3 regions of the Streptomyces sp. NBC_00461 genome follow, and region 1 is predicted to be linked to each of the others. Evidence: riboswitches for the same ligand, from Rfam matches in the RefSeq annotation. Region 1 holds a riboswitch; each other region holds the start of a gene.
What was found. Region 1 has a riboswitch for cyclic di-AMP ahead of OG870_RS33835 (M23 family metallopeptidase). Riboswitches for the same ligand answer to the same signal wherever they lie in the genome.

Region 1 (5,165 bases):
CGCCGATGCGGTCGTAGCGTACGGTGGCGATGAACTCGCCGCCGACCGTGGCCGCGAGTCCCACCCGGTCCACAAAGTCGTGGTGCGTGAAGCGGTGGACGTCCTTGGCGGACAGGCGAGGGTAGGGCGCGAAGAAGCGGTAGTACTTCGACTCGTCCGACACCTGCTCGTAGAAGCTGACCAGGCGCTCGGCGTCATCAACGGTGATGGGGCGGATGCGCGCGGTGCCGCCGTCGCGCAGCACCACGTCGGCCTCCCAGTGCGCGGGGTACTCGTGCCGGTCCGGCGAGGTCTGCATGGGCCCCAGAGTACGGCTCGCGTCCGACAACGGCGCGAGGCAGTCTGTGGAGAACACGGCAGTCCGCGGAGAACTGAACAAGGACGCAAGTCGGGCCGAGGCCGCGGTCCGACGACCCGCCCCGGACGGGACGAAGGACCGCTCCGGACATGCTTCACGTTGTGGGAAACTGGTCTAGACAACCCTGAGACTCTGAAGGGCAGCATCACATGGCTGAGCGCCGCGTCAACGTCGGCTGGGCCGAGGGCCTCCACGCCCGCCCCGCATCCATCTTCGTCCGGGCCACCACGGCCGCAGGTATCCCCGTGACGATCGCCAAGGCCGACGGCAACCCCGTCAACGCGGCCTCCATGCTGGCCGTCCTGGGCCTGGGCGCCCAGGGTGGCGAGGAGATCGTCCTCGCCTCCGACGCCGAGGGTGCGGACGCCGCACTCGACCGTCTGGCCAAGCTGGTCTCCGAAGGTCTCGAGGAGCTCCCCGAGACCGTCTGATCACGGCACCGCAGAAGGGCTCGTCCGAATTACCGGGCGAGCCCTTCGCATTTCTTGTTCCGAGACCGTGGAATTCTCGATCGCGGGCAGCATCGATAAACCCCCGCGAATTCTCTTGTCTTTGTATACGGCGCCCGTGTTAATGACGCAGGCTCGACATGTTTACGGCATGTTGCGAGTTCCTCACACGGTCGGCGCGATCGGCACCGGGGGCGAATCGCAGCCGGTGCACCCCGCTGGAACGCTCGGTGTGCAGCGTCGTGACCGCCCGCGCGCGCTCGCTGTCGCCGCGGGCCACGGCGTCGACGATCGCGCCGTGCTCCGCCCAGGACTCCACGGGGTCGGCGGGCGCCTCCACGGCGTACATCCAGGCGATCTTGTGGCGCAGCTGGGTCAGCATCGAAGTCAGCGCGGGGCTGCCGGAGGCCTGGGCGAGCGTCTCGTGGAACCAGTTCCCCAGGGAGCGCAGATCCTCGCTGTTGCCCCTCCTGGCCCGCTCCTGGCCCAGTCTCACCAGGCCGCGCAGGACCTTGAGATGGGCCTCGGTGCGCCGCTGGGCGGCCCGTGAGGCACCGAGCGGCTCCAGGAGCATGCGCATCTCCAGCAGGTCGGCGGCCTCCTGCTCGGTCGGTTCCGCCACGCAGGCGCCCGCGTGCCGTCGGGTCACCACGAAGCCCTCGGCCTCCAGCGTGCGCAGGGCCTCGCGGACGGGAACGCGCGAGACGCCGTAGCGGCGGGCCAGAACTTCCTCGGTGAGGCGGCCGCCACGCTCGTGGACACCGGCGACGATGTCGTCCCGGATCGCCGTGCACACCGAGTGCGCCGGAATACGCATGACCGACCTCCGACTTAATCCCCGTGAAACGTCGATGATTGACGTGTGTTCCGTGACTCTATTGCACAGAGCCGGAATTTCCGACGGGAGGCCGGAATCCATGGATATTTTTTGGACAGCAGGGCTACGGAAAACGGCGAAACCCCGGCTGGTGGAGCCGGGGTTTCGCCGTTGTCCTGCGATCCGTCGTCAGACGTTCACGCCGTGCGAGCGCAGGTAGGCGACGGGGTCGATGTCCGAGCCGTACTCGGCGGTCGTACGGGCCTCGAAGTGCAGGTGCGGTCCGGTGGTGTTGCCGGTCGCGCCGGAGACGCCTATCTGCTGCCCCGGGGTGACCGTCTGGCCCACCGAGACACCGATGGACGACAGGTGGCCGTACTGGGTGTACATGCCGTCGTGCATCCTGATCACTATCTGGTTGCCGTAGGCGCCGCCCCAGCCGGTCTCGACGACGGTGCCGGCGCCGACCGCGTGGACGGTCGTGCCGCTCGCGGCGTGGAAGTCGATGCCCGTGTGGCTGCCGGAGGACCACAGGGAGCCGCCGGTCTTGTAGCCCGTCGAGACGTACGAGTTCGAGATCGGCGCGACGAAGGTGTTGAGGCGCTTGCGCTCTGCCTCGCGCGCGGCGCGCTCCTTGGCCTCGCGCTCCGCCTCGGCCTTCGCGGCGGCCTTCTTGCGCGCCGCCTCCAGGGCCGCCTTCTTGCGGGCGGCCTCCTCGGCGGCCTGCTTCTGGGCGTCGGCCTGGGCGTCGATCTTGTCGGCGATCGTGTCGCCGATGGTGATGACAGGGTTGAGGCCGGTCTGCTCGACGGAGCTCTCGGCGGCGAGGGCCGGAGCGGCCTGGGCGCCGACGACGCCGGTGGCGGCGAGAGCCGCGACCCCTGCGGCGCGGGTGGTGGTGCGGTGCATCCGCGTGGGACGACGGTGCTTCCCGGTGGCGCGCGTGAACGCCATGTGGTGGCTGTTCCTTTCCTTCCCTCTCGCCTACCGGGTTAGCTGACGGGTTCGGAGCAGGAAGGTCTCCTACGGACCCCCTCGCTGGGCGCGGGCGTCCGATTCACCCCAGGGACTGCGGTGGGTCCCCGGCTCCCCTGGCTCGCGCCATAGGGGGACTCGGCGATGACTGTCCGGTGCCGCGGATGCGGCGCTGTGCCTGACGGACAGACCGGATGACGCTAAGCGGGGCGACTTTCAATTCCCAAACGGATCACGCGTTTTGTAGTGCATGCCACAGGTCAGACAGGCAACCTCTCCCCCAATTCGGACATTAGGGGGCCCTGGTGACTCATCAGTCACCAGGGCCCCCACGCGCGTGGCGCCGACCGGTCCTCTACTCGGCTGCCACGACGGTGACTTCGCCGATCCCCAGGGCCTCGACGGGCTCCTTGATCTCGGCCGCGTCACCGACGAGGACGGTCACCAGACGGTCCACGGGGAAGGCGCTGACGGCCGCCGCGGTGGCCTCCACGGTGCCGGTGGCGGCGAGCTGCTGGTACAGCGTCGCCTGGTAGTCGTCCGGCAGGTGCTGCTCGACCTGGTCGGCCAGCGTGCTCGCCACGGCCGCCGCGGTCTCGTACTTCAGCGGCGCCACCCCGACGAGGTTCTGTACGGCGACATCGCGCTCGGCGTCGGTGAGGCCGCCCTCGGCGAGCGTGCGCAGCACCTTCCAAAGGTCGTCGAGCGCCGGGCCGGTGTTCGGGGTGTCGACGGAGCCGCTGATCGCGAGCATCGCGGCGCCGGAGCCGTCCGGGGCGGACCTGAGGACCTGGCCGAACGCGCGCACACCGTAGGTGTAGCCCTTCTCCTCGCGCAGGACGCGGTCCAGACGGGAGGTGAGGGTGCCGCCCAGGCAGTACGTACCGAGCACCTGCGCGGGCCACACACGGTCGTGCCGGTCGCGGCCGACGCGTCCGATGAGCAGCTGCGTCTGGACCGAGCCGGGACGGTCCACGATGATCACGCGCCCGGTGTCGTCGGCGGTGATCGGCGGTACCGGACGGGACTCGCCCCCGGAGCCCGTCCAGGCGCCCAGGGTCTCGCCGAGCAGCGCGTCCAGGTCGATGCCGGTGAGGTCGCCGACGACGACGGCGGTGGCCGTGGCGGGCCTGACGTGCCGGTCGTAGAAGGCGCGTACGGCCGCCGAGTCGATCTTCTCGACGGTCTCCTCGGTGCCCTGGCGCGGGCGCGACATGCGCGAGGTCGCCGGGAACAGCTCCTTGGAGAGCTCCTTGGCGGCTCGGCGGGAGGGGTTGGCCAGCTCGTGCGGGATCTCGTCCAGGCGGTTGCGGACCAGCCGCTCGATCTCGCTGTCGGCGAAGGCGGGTGCCCTGAGGGCGTCGGCGAGCAGACCGAGCGCCTTGGCGAGGCGGGAGGCCGGCACTTCGAGGCTCAGGCGCAGACCCGGGTGGTCGGCGTGCGCGTCGAGGGTGGCGCCGCAGCGCTCCAGTTCGGCGGCGAAGTCCTCGGCGGAGTGCTTGTCGGTGCCCTCGGAGAAGGCCCGCGCCATGATCGTGGCGACGCCTTCGAAACCGGCCGGCTCGGCCTCCAGGGGCGCGGCCAGGAGCACCTCTACGGCGACGACCTGCTGGCCGGGGCGGTGGCAGCGCAGGACGGTCAGGCCGTTGCCGAGCGCGCCGCGCTCCGGGGCGGGGAAGGCCCAGGGCCTTGCCTCGCCGGCCTGGGGCTGCGGGTGGAACTCCATCGTGGTGAGCTCGGTCACTTGGCCGCCTCCGTGGTGTCGTCGCCGGCCTCGATCGTGGCTTCGGCCTCGGGGTCCTGCGGGGGATCGGCGTCCTCGGCGGTCTCTCCCGCGACGGGCTCGTAGACGAGCACCGCGCGGTTGTCGGGCCGCAGGCGGGCCTTGGCGACCTCCTGGACCTCCTGGGGTGTCACTTCCAGGACGCGCTGGACGGCGGTGAGGGCGAGCTGCGGGTCGCCGAACAGGACGGCGTAACGGCACAGTTCGTCGGCGCGGCCCGCGACCGTGCCGAGCCGGTCGAGCCACTCGCGCTCCAACTGGGCCTGCGCGCGCTCCATTTCCTCGGCGGTGGGGCCCTCCTCGGCGAACCGGGCGAGCTCCTCGTCGATCGCGGTCTCGATGACCGGCACCTCGTAGTCACCGGAGGTCTTCACGTCCAGCCAGCCCAGGGAGGGCGCTCCGGCCAGCCGCAGCAGGCCGAAGTTGGCCGCGACGGCCGTACGGTCGCGCCGTACGAGACGGTTGTAGAGGCGGGAGGACTCGCCGCCGCCGAGGACGGTGAGTGCCAGGTCGGCGGCGTCCGCCTCGCGCGTGCCGTCGTGCGGCAGCCGGTAGGCCGCCATTAGGGCGCGCGCGGGCACCTCCTCCTTCACGACCTCGCGCAGCTGGCTGCCGATGATCTCGGGCAGCGAACCGTCCCGGGGTGCGGGCTTGCCGTCGTGCGAGGCGATGGACCCGAAGTACCTCTCGACCCAGGCGAGCGTCTGCTCCGGGTCGATGTCGCCGACGACCGACAGGACCGCGTTGCCCGGCGCGTAGTACGTGCGGAAGAACGCGCGCGCG
Region 2 (5,165 bases), 2.6 Mb from region 1:
CCGCGCGGGCGCCGACTTCGTCGTCAGGGAGCAGGAGTTGCTGCACCAGCTGTGGCTACGGCGTGAGGTGGCCCGCCCGGCCCTGGACTACGCGGCGCGGGTGACAGCGCCTCCGGTGCCGGTGGCGGCGGCGCCCTGGGCGATGTACGGGGTGTACGGGTACCCGGCGATGCCGAATTCCGCGTACAACCCGTACCAGACGTAGGGCGTACCGCTGGTGGGACCGGTACGCCCATGGCCCTCAGGGGATCAGGCCGACGCCTCGGTCAGACGCCCGATCTCGGCCTCGGTGAGCGTCAGCTCCCCCACCCCCAGCAGGGCCGGCAGCTGCTCCACCGTCCGCGCGGACGCGATCGGCGCGATGACCGTCGGCCGGGCCGCGAGCCAGGCCAGGGCGACCGTCGCCACCGGGGCCCCGTGAGCGTCGGCGATCTCGTCGAGGGCCGCCAGGACCCTGCGGCCGCGTTCCGTGTCCAGGTGCTTGCCGGCGCCCGCGCGGGCGCTCTCGACCGTCGTACCGGGCCGGTACTTGCCGGTGAGGAAGCCCGAGGCAAGGGCGAAGTACGGGACGGCGGCCAGGCCGTACCGCGCGGCGACGTCCTGGAGCTCGCCCTCGTACGTGTCGCGCGAGACCAGGTTGTAGTGGGGCTGGACGGCCACGTACTTGGCCAGGCCCTCGCGGTCGGAGAATTCCAGGGACGCACGGAGCCGCTCGGGAGTGATGTTGGACGCGGCGATGTGCCGCACCTTGCCCGCCTTCACCAGTTCGTCGAGCGCGCCGATGATCTCCTCGACCGGCACCTCCGGCTTGTCGAAGTGCGTGTAGTACAGATCGATGTGGTCGGTGCCGAGGCGGCTCAGGGAGGCGTCCGCGGCGGCCTTGATGTTGGCGGCCGTCAGGCCCGGGAACTCGGGGTGCTGGCTGACCTTGGTCGCGATGACGATGTCGTCGCGGTTACCGCGCGCCCTGACCCACTTGCCGATGATCGTCTCGGACTCGCCGCCCTTGTTGCCGTCGACCCACGCCGAATAGGAGTCGGCGGTGTCGACGAAGTTGCCGCCCGCGGCCGCGTAGGCGTCGAGCACGGCGAAGGACGTGGCCTCGTCGGCGGTCCAGCCGAAGACGTTGCCGCCGAGGGAGAGGGGAAAGACCTCCAGGCCGGAGGAGCCGAGCTTGCGAAGAGAAGTCATGTAGTACGTCAACACCGGCCTCGGAGGGCGATCTTCCGCTACGGCCGCAAAATCCCCGTAAACAAGCGGAGTCAGCGATTCCGACGGCTGGGCAGCGGAAACCGGCGGTCCTGACGTCGGGGGGATGCCGTCAGGACCGCCGGGATCAGAAACAACAGGAAGAACAAAGAGAACAGAGAGAACAGGAAGAACGGGGACAAGCAGAGGTCAGGGGTTGAGGCCCTTGCTGCGCAGCCACGTCATCGGGTCGATGCCGGTGGCCTGCCCGTCCGGGTGGACCTCAAGATGCAGGTGCGGACCGGTCACGTTGCCGGTGGCGCCGACACGCCCGATCACATCGCCCGTGCCGACCTTCTGGCCCACGCTCACGCTGATCGACGACTGGTGGCAGAACCAGAGTTCCGTACCGTCGTCGAGCGTGATGATCGTGCGGTAGCCGTACGATCCCGCCCAGCCGGCCTCCGTGACGGTGCCGCCGTGGACGGCCTTGATGAGCGTGCCCGTGGGGGCGGCGAAGTCGAGACCCGTGTGGTAGCCGGAGGACCACATGGAGCCGGCCTGTCCGAACGTGCCGGTGATCGTGTACGACACGACCGGCAGCTTGAACTGCTTGGCCAGTTCGGCGAGTCTGGCGGCCTCGGCCTTCTTCTTGGCCTCCGCCTCGGCCTTCTCCTTCGCGGCCTGCGCCTTGACCGCGGCCGCCTTCTCCGCCTGGGCGGCGGCGTCGTCGACCTGCTTGGCGAAGACGGCCTCGGTGGCCGACTGGGCCTTGCCTTCGACCTGGACCTGCTGGCTCTCGGCCTGGGCCATGATGCGGTTGCGCAGCGCCTCACCGGCGTCCGCGGCGCCCTGCGCGGTGTCGTCGGAGCTGACGCCGACGGTGCTGAGGGCGGTGGCGGAGCCCTTGGCAGCGTGCGAGGAGCCTCCGAACACGCCGCCCACGGAGGGCAGATCGGGCATGGAGATGGACACCGGGGGCTTGCCGGTGTTGGCGCTGGCCATGCCGCCCGCGCCTACGGCGGCTATGACACCGACGCCGAGAACCGTGGAGCTGCGGGCGAGTCCCCCGCCGCGCTGCTTGGAGACACGGTGCCGGCCGCGTATCGGGCGGAGGGAGTCCTCGGTGGGGTTCCACTCCTCCCACGGGCCCTCGTCGGTGCGGGGGCCGGCGAAGCCGAATGGCTCGGTGCTCGGCACGAACGGCGCTGCCGGGGCAGGCGGGTTGGACGCCACGTGGGCGCGCTCCTTCCTTCCTTCTCGCCTACCGGGTTAGCTGACGGGTTCGGAGCAGGAAGGTCTCCTACGCGCGTATACCTGCCGTAGGTTCACGGCGGCTTCAGCGCGATTCACCCCAGGGTGGTGGTTCCCCGGTTCCCTTGCGGGATTCGGCGCGTGCGCACGGAGCCGTCTCTTGTGACGGCTGGGACGACCGCGCTGCGTTATCGAACGTTAATAGACCCGGGGTGCCGTTTCCAAGCTGTTCGGCTTGATCATTAATGCTTCTTGCCCTGGACGTAGGGCCCATGAGTGGCCAAAAACGGGCGAGTTGACCAAGCCTCAGGATCCACACAGGTATTGACGGTATGTCAGTTGTTATGCGGAGGGCGGTCGCTCGATCACACCCGGTCACATCACGACAGCAGAGGCAGGAGAGACAAGGGGAGGCGCGGAGAGGTGCGGAGAGGTACAGGGAGGTACGGGGAGACAAAGGAAGCGGGAAAACACTCAGGGCCGGAATCCAGTACTGGATTCCGGCCCTGAGCCTTGAGTAGCGGGGACAGGATTTGAACCTGCGACCTCTGGGTTATGAGCCCAGCGAGCTACCGAGCTGCTCCACCCCGCGTCGTTGTGTAACCAGCATACGCCATCCGTGGGGTGCTCAGAACCAAGGTCACGACCGCCGGTCACGACCGCGGGGCACAACCCCGGGTCACGGCCCCGACAGATGCCTGTTCGGCGCCTTGGCCTGCTCCTCGTACTCCGGCAGTACGACGACCTCGACGCCCCGCGACGCCAGCAGCCCGCTCCCGTCCGCCTCCGTGACGAACGTGTCCGGCTCCCGCCACGCCGTGACCACCCGACGTACTCCCGCGTCGAGGATCAGTCGCGCGCACGGCCTGGGCCGGGAGGCGCGGTGGGCGCAGGGCTCCAGGCTGCTGTACACCGTCGCCGCCGCGAGTCTCGGATCGGCCGGGTCGAGCTTGGCCAGGGCCGCCTCCTCGGCGTGCACGACCGGGTCGCCGGCCTCGCGCGAGTGACCGCGGGCCAGCTCCGTGCCGTCGGCGGCGACGATCACCGCGCCCACGCTGAAGGCCGTGCGGGAGGGCGGGCACTGCGCCGCCAGCTCGCAGGCGAGGGCCAGCCAGTGGCGGTCGGCGGCGGCCGGGAGCGGGCCGGTGCCGGGGGCCGTGGGCTCGTAGCGCATGAGGACGACGTCCTCGATCCGCCGGGTCTCCGTCAGGCGCAGGCGGCCACCCTGGTAGGCGCCGGGGCCGAAGAGGCGGGGCGCGTCCGGGTCGCCCACGAAGAGGGGGGCGAGGACGAGCTGGAGTTCGTCGGCGAGGCCCTGCTGCAGGAGCTGGGTGTGGATCGTGCCGCCGCCCTCGACCATCAGGCGCCGTACGCCGCGCGCATCGTGCAGATGCTCCAGGAGCCGCCGCCAGTCGAGGTCGGGGCCGAGCGGGGCGACGTCGGCGGCGAGGCCGAGTGAGCGGGCCCGCCCGGCGCCCTTGTCGGTCGTGAAGACGAGCTTCTCGCCGCCCGTGTGCCAGAACTTGGCGTCCGGGTCCAGGTCGCCGGAACCGCTGACGGTGACCTTGAGGGGGTACTCCGGCTTCCCCGCCGCGACCCGGGCGGCCCGGCGCTCGGGCGAGTTGACCAGCAGCCGCGGGTTGTCGGCGCGGATCGTGCCGGCGCCGACGAGGATCGAGTCGACGGACGCCCGCACCTCGTCCACGCGGTCGAAGTCGGCCGGGGAGGAGAGCAGGAGGCGTTCGGGGCCGGTGTCGTCGAGGTAGCCGTCGAGGGAGACGGCGGCGGACAGCAGGACGTAGGGGTACGGCATCGGACGCGCTCACTCTCGGCGGCGGGCGGGGCGGGCTCGGACGGTCGGGGGCGGGCTCGGCCATGCGGACCGGGCTCGGACGGGCGGGGCTTGGTTCAAGTTTGAAACAAACCTACACTGGGGGCATGACGACTCGCTGGCTCACCTCCAAGGAGCAGCGCGCCTGGCGCGCGTACATCGCCGCTGCGCACCTCCTGGAGGACGCGATCGACCGGCAGCTCCAGCAGGACGCCGGCATGCCGCACCTGTACTACTCCATCCTGGCCAATCTCTCCGAGGTACCCGAGCGGCGGCTGCGGATGACCGATCTCGCCGAGCGGACGAAGATCACCCGAAGTCGGCTGACGTACGCCGTGTCCCGGCTGGAGAAGGACGGTCTGGTCCGGCGCGAGAACTGCAAGTGGGACAAGCGGGGGAGCATCGCCGCGCTCACCGACGAGGGCATGGCGGTACTGGAACGGACGGCGCCCGGCCACGTCGAGACCGTGCGCGCCTCGCTCTTCGAGCACCTCACCGAGGAGCAGGTGGAACAGGTGGAGGAGATCTTCTCGGGGATCGCGCGGGCTCTCGACGAGGGGGGCAGCCGGCCCACACCCGACGAGGTGCCGTGGCGGCGGCGGTCGTCGCCGCCCTGTTCGTGAGGCAGTCCCCGCAAACGGGTTGCTTCAAATTTAAATCATGGGGTAGTGTCCGGGACCGTAGAACTGCTTCAAATCTGAAGCAGGACTGCCGAAGCAGGACTGACAACGCAGGACTGACCAAGCAGGACTGCTCAGGCAGACGCCCACCGGACCCGGGAGAACCCGCATGCCCGACTTCCCCGCCGCCACCCCGCGCTCCCGCGTCCGGGTACCGCTGCACTTCCAGGACGGCTACAGCGTCGACGCCGAACTGGTCACCTTCCACGGCC
Region 3 (5,165 bases), 3.2 Mb from region 1:
CGAAGTCGTGGATCAGGTCGGCCTCGCCGTTCGGCGCGAACCGGTCGATCAGATCGTCCGTCAACTCCTGCACGCGCGGCGCGAATTCGGCCACCCGGCGCGGAGTGAACGCCGTGGAGACGAGGCGCCGCAGCCGGGTGTGGTCCGGCGGGTCGATGTTGAGCAGATGCGTCATCAGATTGGCGCTGCGCTCGCCCGGGATGCCGGTTTTGCTCTTGCCCTGCGCGTCCTCGGCATGATGGGCGGGGTTCTTCGACAGCCGCCCGTCCGCGAGCGCCTGACGCGCGTCGGCATAGCGGGTCACCAGCCACGCCTCGACCCCGCTGGGAAGCTTCGTCCAGTGGACGGGGGAGTGCTCGCGCAGCCATGCGTAGGCCGGGTAGGGGTCACCGGCGAATTCCCAGGTGAAGAGTTCGGGGGCGGTGTTGGGGACGTTCACAGGACGACCGTATCGGGAGCCGCTGGTGAACGTCCCGCCGCGGCGGACCGGTCAAAGATGACACGCGTTCAACTCCGTGATCTTCACGTGATCTACGCGGCATTAACTTGTGACAAGTGATCGACTGCCGATACGTTCACCCACCAGCGCGGTGCCGAGCACCATGCGCCGCGCCGATCACTGCTGTCTCGCGAAAGGCCCCCGCATGCTCTCCGGGAACGGTCGACACCGTCGCCCCCGTCAGGCTCCGGCACTCCTCGTCGCGGCCGGGGTGACCGGCTCCGCCATCGCCATCCCCCTCCTCGGGGCAGCCTCCGCGCACGCGGCCGACGGCACCACCTGGGACAAGGTGGCGAAGTGCGAGACCGGCGGCGCCTGGAGCGAGAACAGCGGCAACGGGTTCTACGGCGGACTCAAGCTGACCCAGAAGAACTGGGAGAAGTACGGCGGCCTCGACTACGCCCCCAGCGCCGACCTGGCCAGCCGCAGCCAGCAGATAGCCGTCGCCGAGAAGCTCCTGGACGACCAGGGCGTCGGCGCCTTCCACCTCTGCGGACTGACCTCGGGCCTGAACAAGGACTCGGACTCGGCCGACGTCGACACGGGCATTCTGGACGACGGTTCGGGTTCGTCCGATTCCTCTGACTCCTCCGACTCCACCGGTTTGTCCAACTCCTCCGGTAATGGATCCAGTGGGTCCAGTGATTCCTCTTCGTCGGATTCATCCTCCGGTGCGTCGTCCAGCACTTCCCCTTCCGCCTCCGGGGACGCGAAGGACAACTCCACCGAATCCGGCACATCGGCCTCACCCTCCACCTCCCCGTCCGAGACGGCCTCGCGTGACGCACAGCGTCGCGACGGTTCGTCCGCAGATCGGGCAAAGGGTGACGACTCGGGCAATATCCAGGAGGAAGTGGGTTCTTGGAGCCTCGTCGACACCGGCTCGATCGGCACCGGCCGCCATCGCGGCGCCAGCGCCGAGGGGGCCGAAGGGGTCAAGACGGACAGTCGCACGGACGACACGTATACGGTCCACGCCGGCGACACCCTCGCCTCCATCGCCGACTCCCTTGACCTGGACGGCGGGTGGCACGCGCTCTATGCCGAGAACGAGAAGGCTCTCGGTAGCGACCCGAACCGTATCGTCGCCGGTCAGACCCTGCGACTCCCTGCCGAATAGGGCGAAAAACAACGGGAGTTCGCGTCACCTTTCGCTGTGGAATGTCCGGTTTGGTGAAAGTGTGGGATGAGTCTCAGAAGCCCTGATCGTCTTTGAAATTCCCCGGATCGCGTGTCTACGGTCGTCACCGCTCGTCAACACGAGCCCCGGCTGCCGCAACGCCGAATCCTGCCAGCGGCCGTACGGGAACAGTCGTCGCGTAAAGCGCCGTAGGCAGGAGCGGGGGACCCAAGGTAGGCGCCGGGTCCGGCAGTTGAGGCCTCACGGCCTCCGACGCCGGAACCGGCTTGGGGTTAAGCCGCGCACCGGGAGGTGCGTGGCCGGGCAACTCAACCGGCCCGAACCCGACAGCTCACCTCGCAGGCGTCGGTGAGGGGATCCACCATGCTGTTTTCCGGCAAGGGCAAGCACCGTCGTCCGTCCAAGGCCACCCGCGCCGCCGCGATCGCCGGCGTCACCGGTGTCGCCATCGCCGCCCCGCTGATGGCGGCCGGCAGCGCCTCCGCCGCCACCGCCTCCGAGTGGGACGCCGTCGCCCAGTGCGAGTCGGGCGGCAACTGGTCCATCAACACCGGCAACGGCTACTACGGCGGCCTGCAGTTCTCCGCGTCCACCTGGGCCGCGTACGGCGGCACCGCCTACGCCGCGCAGGCCAACCAGGCCTCCAAGTCGGCGCAGATAGCCGTCGCCGAGAAGGTTCTCGCCGCTCAGGGCAAGGGCGCCTGGCCGGTCTGCGGCACGGGCCTGTCCAGCGCCGCCTACAACGGCGCCGGTGCCTCCAGCAGCAACAGCACCGCCAACCGCTCGGCCGACTCGCAGGCCGCCTCCCGCTCCTCCGAGCGCCCGGCCGCGAAGACCGAGAAGAGCCAGAAGACCGTCACCACCCCGACCGGCAAGAAGGTCAAGAAGGGCGACGGCGAGTACAAGGTCGTCAAGGGCGACACCCTCAGCTCGATCGCCGAGAAGCACGGCGTCAAGGGCGGCTGGCAGAAGCTGTTCAAGCTGAACAAGGACATCGTCTCCGACGCCAACCTCATCTACCCGGGCCAGCAGCTGCACCTGAAGTGACGGCCCGCCGGTAGCTGAACCACAGCGCCCGCCCATCCGTGTCCTCCACCATGGAGGACACGTGAGGCCCCCGTCCCCACGGGCTCCCCGCTCCGGTGCGTGTTCCCCCGTACGCACCGGGGCGGGGTTCTTTTTGCGTCCACGCTTTGTTCCGTTCGGAAACAATTTACTCTCGGTTCTGCTCAAGGGATGGTCGGCAGCGTGGCCGATCGGCCGGAGGCGGTTAGGCTCGTCTCGCAGAGCCACTGCGCTACTGCGGTAGCCGCGTCACATTCATGAAGGAGATGCTCGTGCCGTCCATCGACGTCGTCGTAGCCCGGGAAATCCTGGACTCCCGAGGCAACCCCACGGTCGAGGTCGAGGTAGGCCTCGACGACGGCAGCACGGGTCGTGCCGCCGTCCCCTCCGGCGCCTCCACGGGCGCCTTCGAGGCCATCGAGCTGCGCGACGGTGACCCCAACCGCTACCTCGGCAAGGGTGTCGAGAAGGCCGTCCTCGCCGTCATCGAGCAGATCGGCCCGGAGCTCGTCGGCTACGACGCCACCGAGCAGCGCCTGATCGACCAGGCCATGTTCGACCTGGACGCCACCGACAACAAGGGCTCCCTCGGCGCCAACGCCATCCTCGGCGTCTCCCTGGCCGTCGCCCACGCCGCCTCCGAGGCCAGCGACCTCCCGCTCTTCCGCTACCTGGGCGGCCCGAACGCGCACCTGCTGCCCGTTCCGATGATGAACATCCTGAACGGCGGCTCGCACGCCGACTCGAACGTGGACATCCAGGAGTTCATGATCGCCCCGATCGGCGCGGAGTCCTTCTCCGAGGCCCTGCGCTGGGGCGCCGAGGTCTACCACACCCTCAAGAAGGTGCTGAAGACCAAGGGCCTGTCCACCGGCCTCGGCGACGAGGGCGGCTTCGCCCCGAACCTGGAGTCCAACCGCGCCGCGCTCGATCTCATCATCGAGGCCATCAAGCAGGCCGGTTACATCCCCGGCGAGCAGATCGCGCTCGCGCTCGACGTCGCCGCGTCCGAGTTCTACAAGGACGGCAAGTACGAGTTCGAGGGCAAGTCCCGCTCGGCCGCCGAGATGACCGAGTACTACGAGGAGCTCGTCTCCGCGTACCCGCTCGTCTCCATCGAGGACCCGCTGTACGAGGACGACTGGGCCGGCTGGAAGGTCATCACCGACCGGATCGGCGAGAAGGTCCAGATCGTCGGCGACGACCTGTTCGTCACCAACCCGGAGCGCCTGGCCCGCGGCATCGAGGAGGGCACCGCCAACGCCCTGCTCGTCAAGGTGAACCAGATCGGCTCGCTGACCGAGACCCTGGACGCCGTCGAGATGGCCCAGCGCAACGGCTTCAAGTGCATGATGTCCCACCGCTCCGGCGAGACCGAGGACGTCACCATCGCCGACCTCGCGGTCGCGGTGAACTGCGGCCAGATCAAGACCGGCGCCCCGGCCCGCTCGGACCGCGTCGCCAAGTACAACCAGCTGCTGCGCATCGAGGAGATCCTCGACGACGCCGCGGAGTACGCGGGCCGCTCGGCCTTCCCGCGCTTCAAGGTCTGACCTTCCGGGCTGACCCTCCGGGGTCAATCCTTAGCCAGTCGTACGTACGTCCCCGTACCGGTCCCGTACCGTGTGCGGGGACGTACGCGCGTGTGAACGGGAGGCGGGGAACATGGCCGTGAAGGACCGGGACCGGTTCTCCACCGCGACCAGGATCAAGCTGCTCGGCGAGCAGACGGCGGCCCGTGTCTACCGCTCCCAGACCAAGCGCCAGGCCCGCCGCTCGCGCCTCACCGGCCGGGCGGCGCTGCTCGCCCTGGTCCTGTGCTCGCTGGTCGTCGCCCTCGCGTATCCCATAAGGCAGTACGTCTCCCAGCGCTCCGACATCGCCGACCTCCGGCGGCAGAAGGCACAGGCCAAGGAGCGGGTCGAGCAGTTGCGCGACCTGAAGGCACGCTGGCAGGACGACGCGTACGCCGAGCAGCAGATCCGGCTGCGGCTGCACTATGTGATGCCGGGCGAGACGGGTTACGTCGTCATCGACCCGAACGCCGCCAAGCAGTCGCGGGCCGAACTCGGCGCCGCCGACCGCCCCTGGTACACGAACGTCTGGGACGGGGTCGACAAGTCAGACGCCTCCGACCAGTAACCGACAGAGGAATTCAGTACAGGCATGGAAACGCCCCCGCCGCCCACCCCGCGCACCGAGCCCACCGACGCGGACGTCGAGGCCTTCAAGCAGCAGCTAGGGCGGCCGCCGCGCGGGCTGCGCGCCATCGCGCACCGCTGCCCCTGCGGTCAGCCGGACGTCGTCGAGACGGCGCCGCGCCTGCCCGACGGCACGCCCTTCCCGACGACGTACTACCTGACGTGCCCGCGCGCCGCCTCGGCGATCGGCACGCTGGAGGCGAACGGCGTCATGAAGGAGATGACGGAGCGGCTGCAGTCCGATCCGGAACTTGCCGCC

Region 2: it holds a riboswitch for cyclic di-AMP, as region 1 does, so the genes downstream of both, OG870_RS21995 (M23 family metallopeptidase) here and OG870_RS33835 (M23 family metallopeptidase) in region 1, are expected to answer to the same signal.
Region 3: it holds a riboswitch for cyclic di-AMP, as region 1 does, so the genes downstream of both, OG870_RS19130 (transglycosylase family protein) here and OG870_RS33835 (M23 family metallopeptidase) in region 1, are expected to answer to the same signal.

What each region holds. Positions count from the first base shown of each region.
Region 1 covers NZ_CP107902.1:7,256,971-7,262,135, reverse strand. The annotation lists gene OG870_RS33850 (bifunctional acetate--CoA ligase family protein/GNAT family N-acetyltransferase) at 1-298, opposite strand, end outside; gene OG870_RS33845 (HPr family phosphocarrier protein) at 508-789, shown strand; gene OG870_RS33840 (GntR family transcriptional regulator) at 929-1,624, opposite strand; gene OG870_RS33835 (M23 family metallopeptidase) at 1,814-2,578, opposite strand; cyclic di-AMP (ydaO/yuaA leader) riboswitch at 2,591-2,753, opposite strand; gene OG870_RS33830 (M16 family metallopeptidase) at 2,955-4,343, opposite strand; gene OG870_RS33825 (M16 family metallopeptidase) at 4,340-5,165, opposite strand, start outside.
Region 2 covers NZ_CP107902.1:4,706,021-4,711,185, forward strand. The annotation lists gene OG870_RS21985 (PrsW family intramembrane metalloprotease) at 1-205, shown strand, start outside; gene OG870_RS21990 (aldo/keto reductase) at 250-1,191, opposite strand; gene OG870_RS21995 (M23 family metallopeptidase) at 1,399-2,424, opposite strand; cyclic di-AMP (ydaO/yuaA leader) riboswitch at 2,435-2,592, opposite strand; tRNA gene OG870_RS22000 (tRNA-Met) at 2,961-3,034, opposite strand; gene OG870_RS22005 (dihydrofolate reductase family protein) at 3,122-4,255, opposite strand; gene OG870_RS22010 (MarR family winged helix-turn-helix transcriptional regulator) at 4,381-4,896, shown strand; gene OG870_RS22015 (GTP cyclohydrolase II) at 5,063-5,165, shown strand, end outside.
Region 3 covers NZ_CP107902.1:4,088,581-4,093,745, reverse strand. The annotation lists gene OG870_RS19140 (cytochrome P450 family protein) at 1-439, opposite strand, end outside; gene OG870_RS19135 (LysM peptidoglycan-binding domain-containing protein) at 645-1,619, shown strand; cyclic di-AMP (ydaO/yuaA leader) riboswitch at 1,815-2,000, shown strand; gene OG870_RS19130 (transglycosylase family protein) at 2,004-2,687, shown strand; gene eno (phosphopyruvate hydratase) at 2,972-4,258, shown strand; gene OG870_RS19120 (FtsB family cell division protein) at 4,371-4,847, shown strand; gene OG870_RS19115 (DUF501 domain-containing protein) at 4,872-5,165, shown strand, end outside.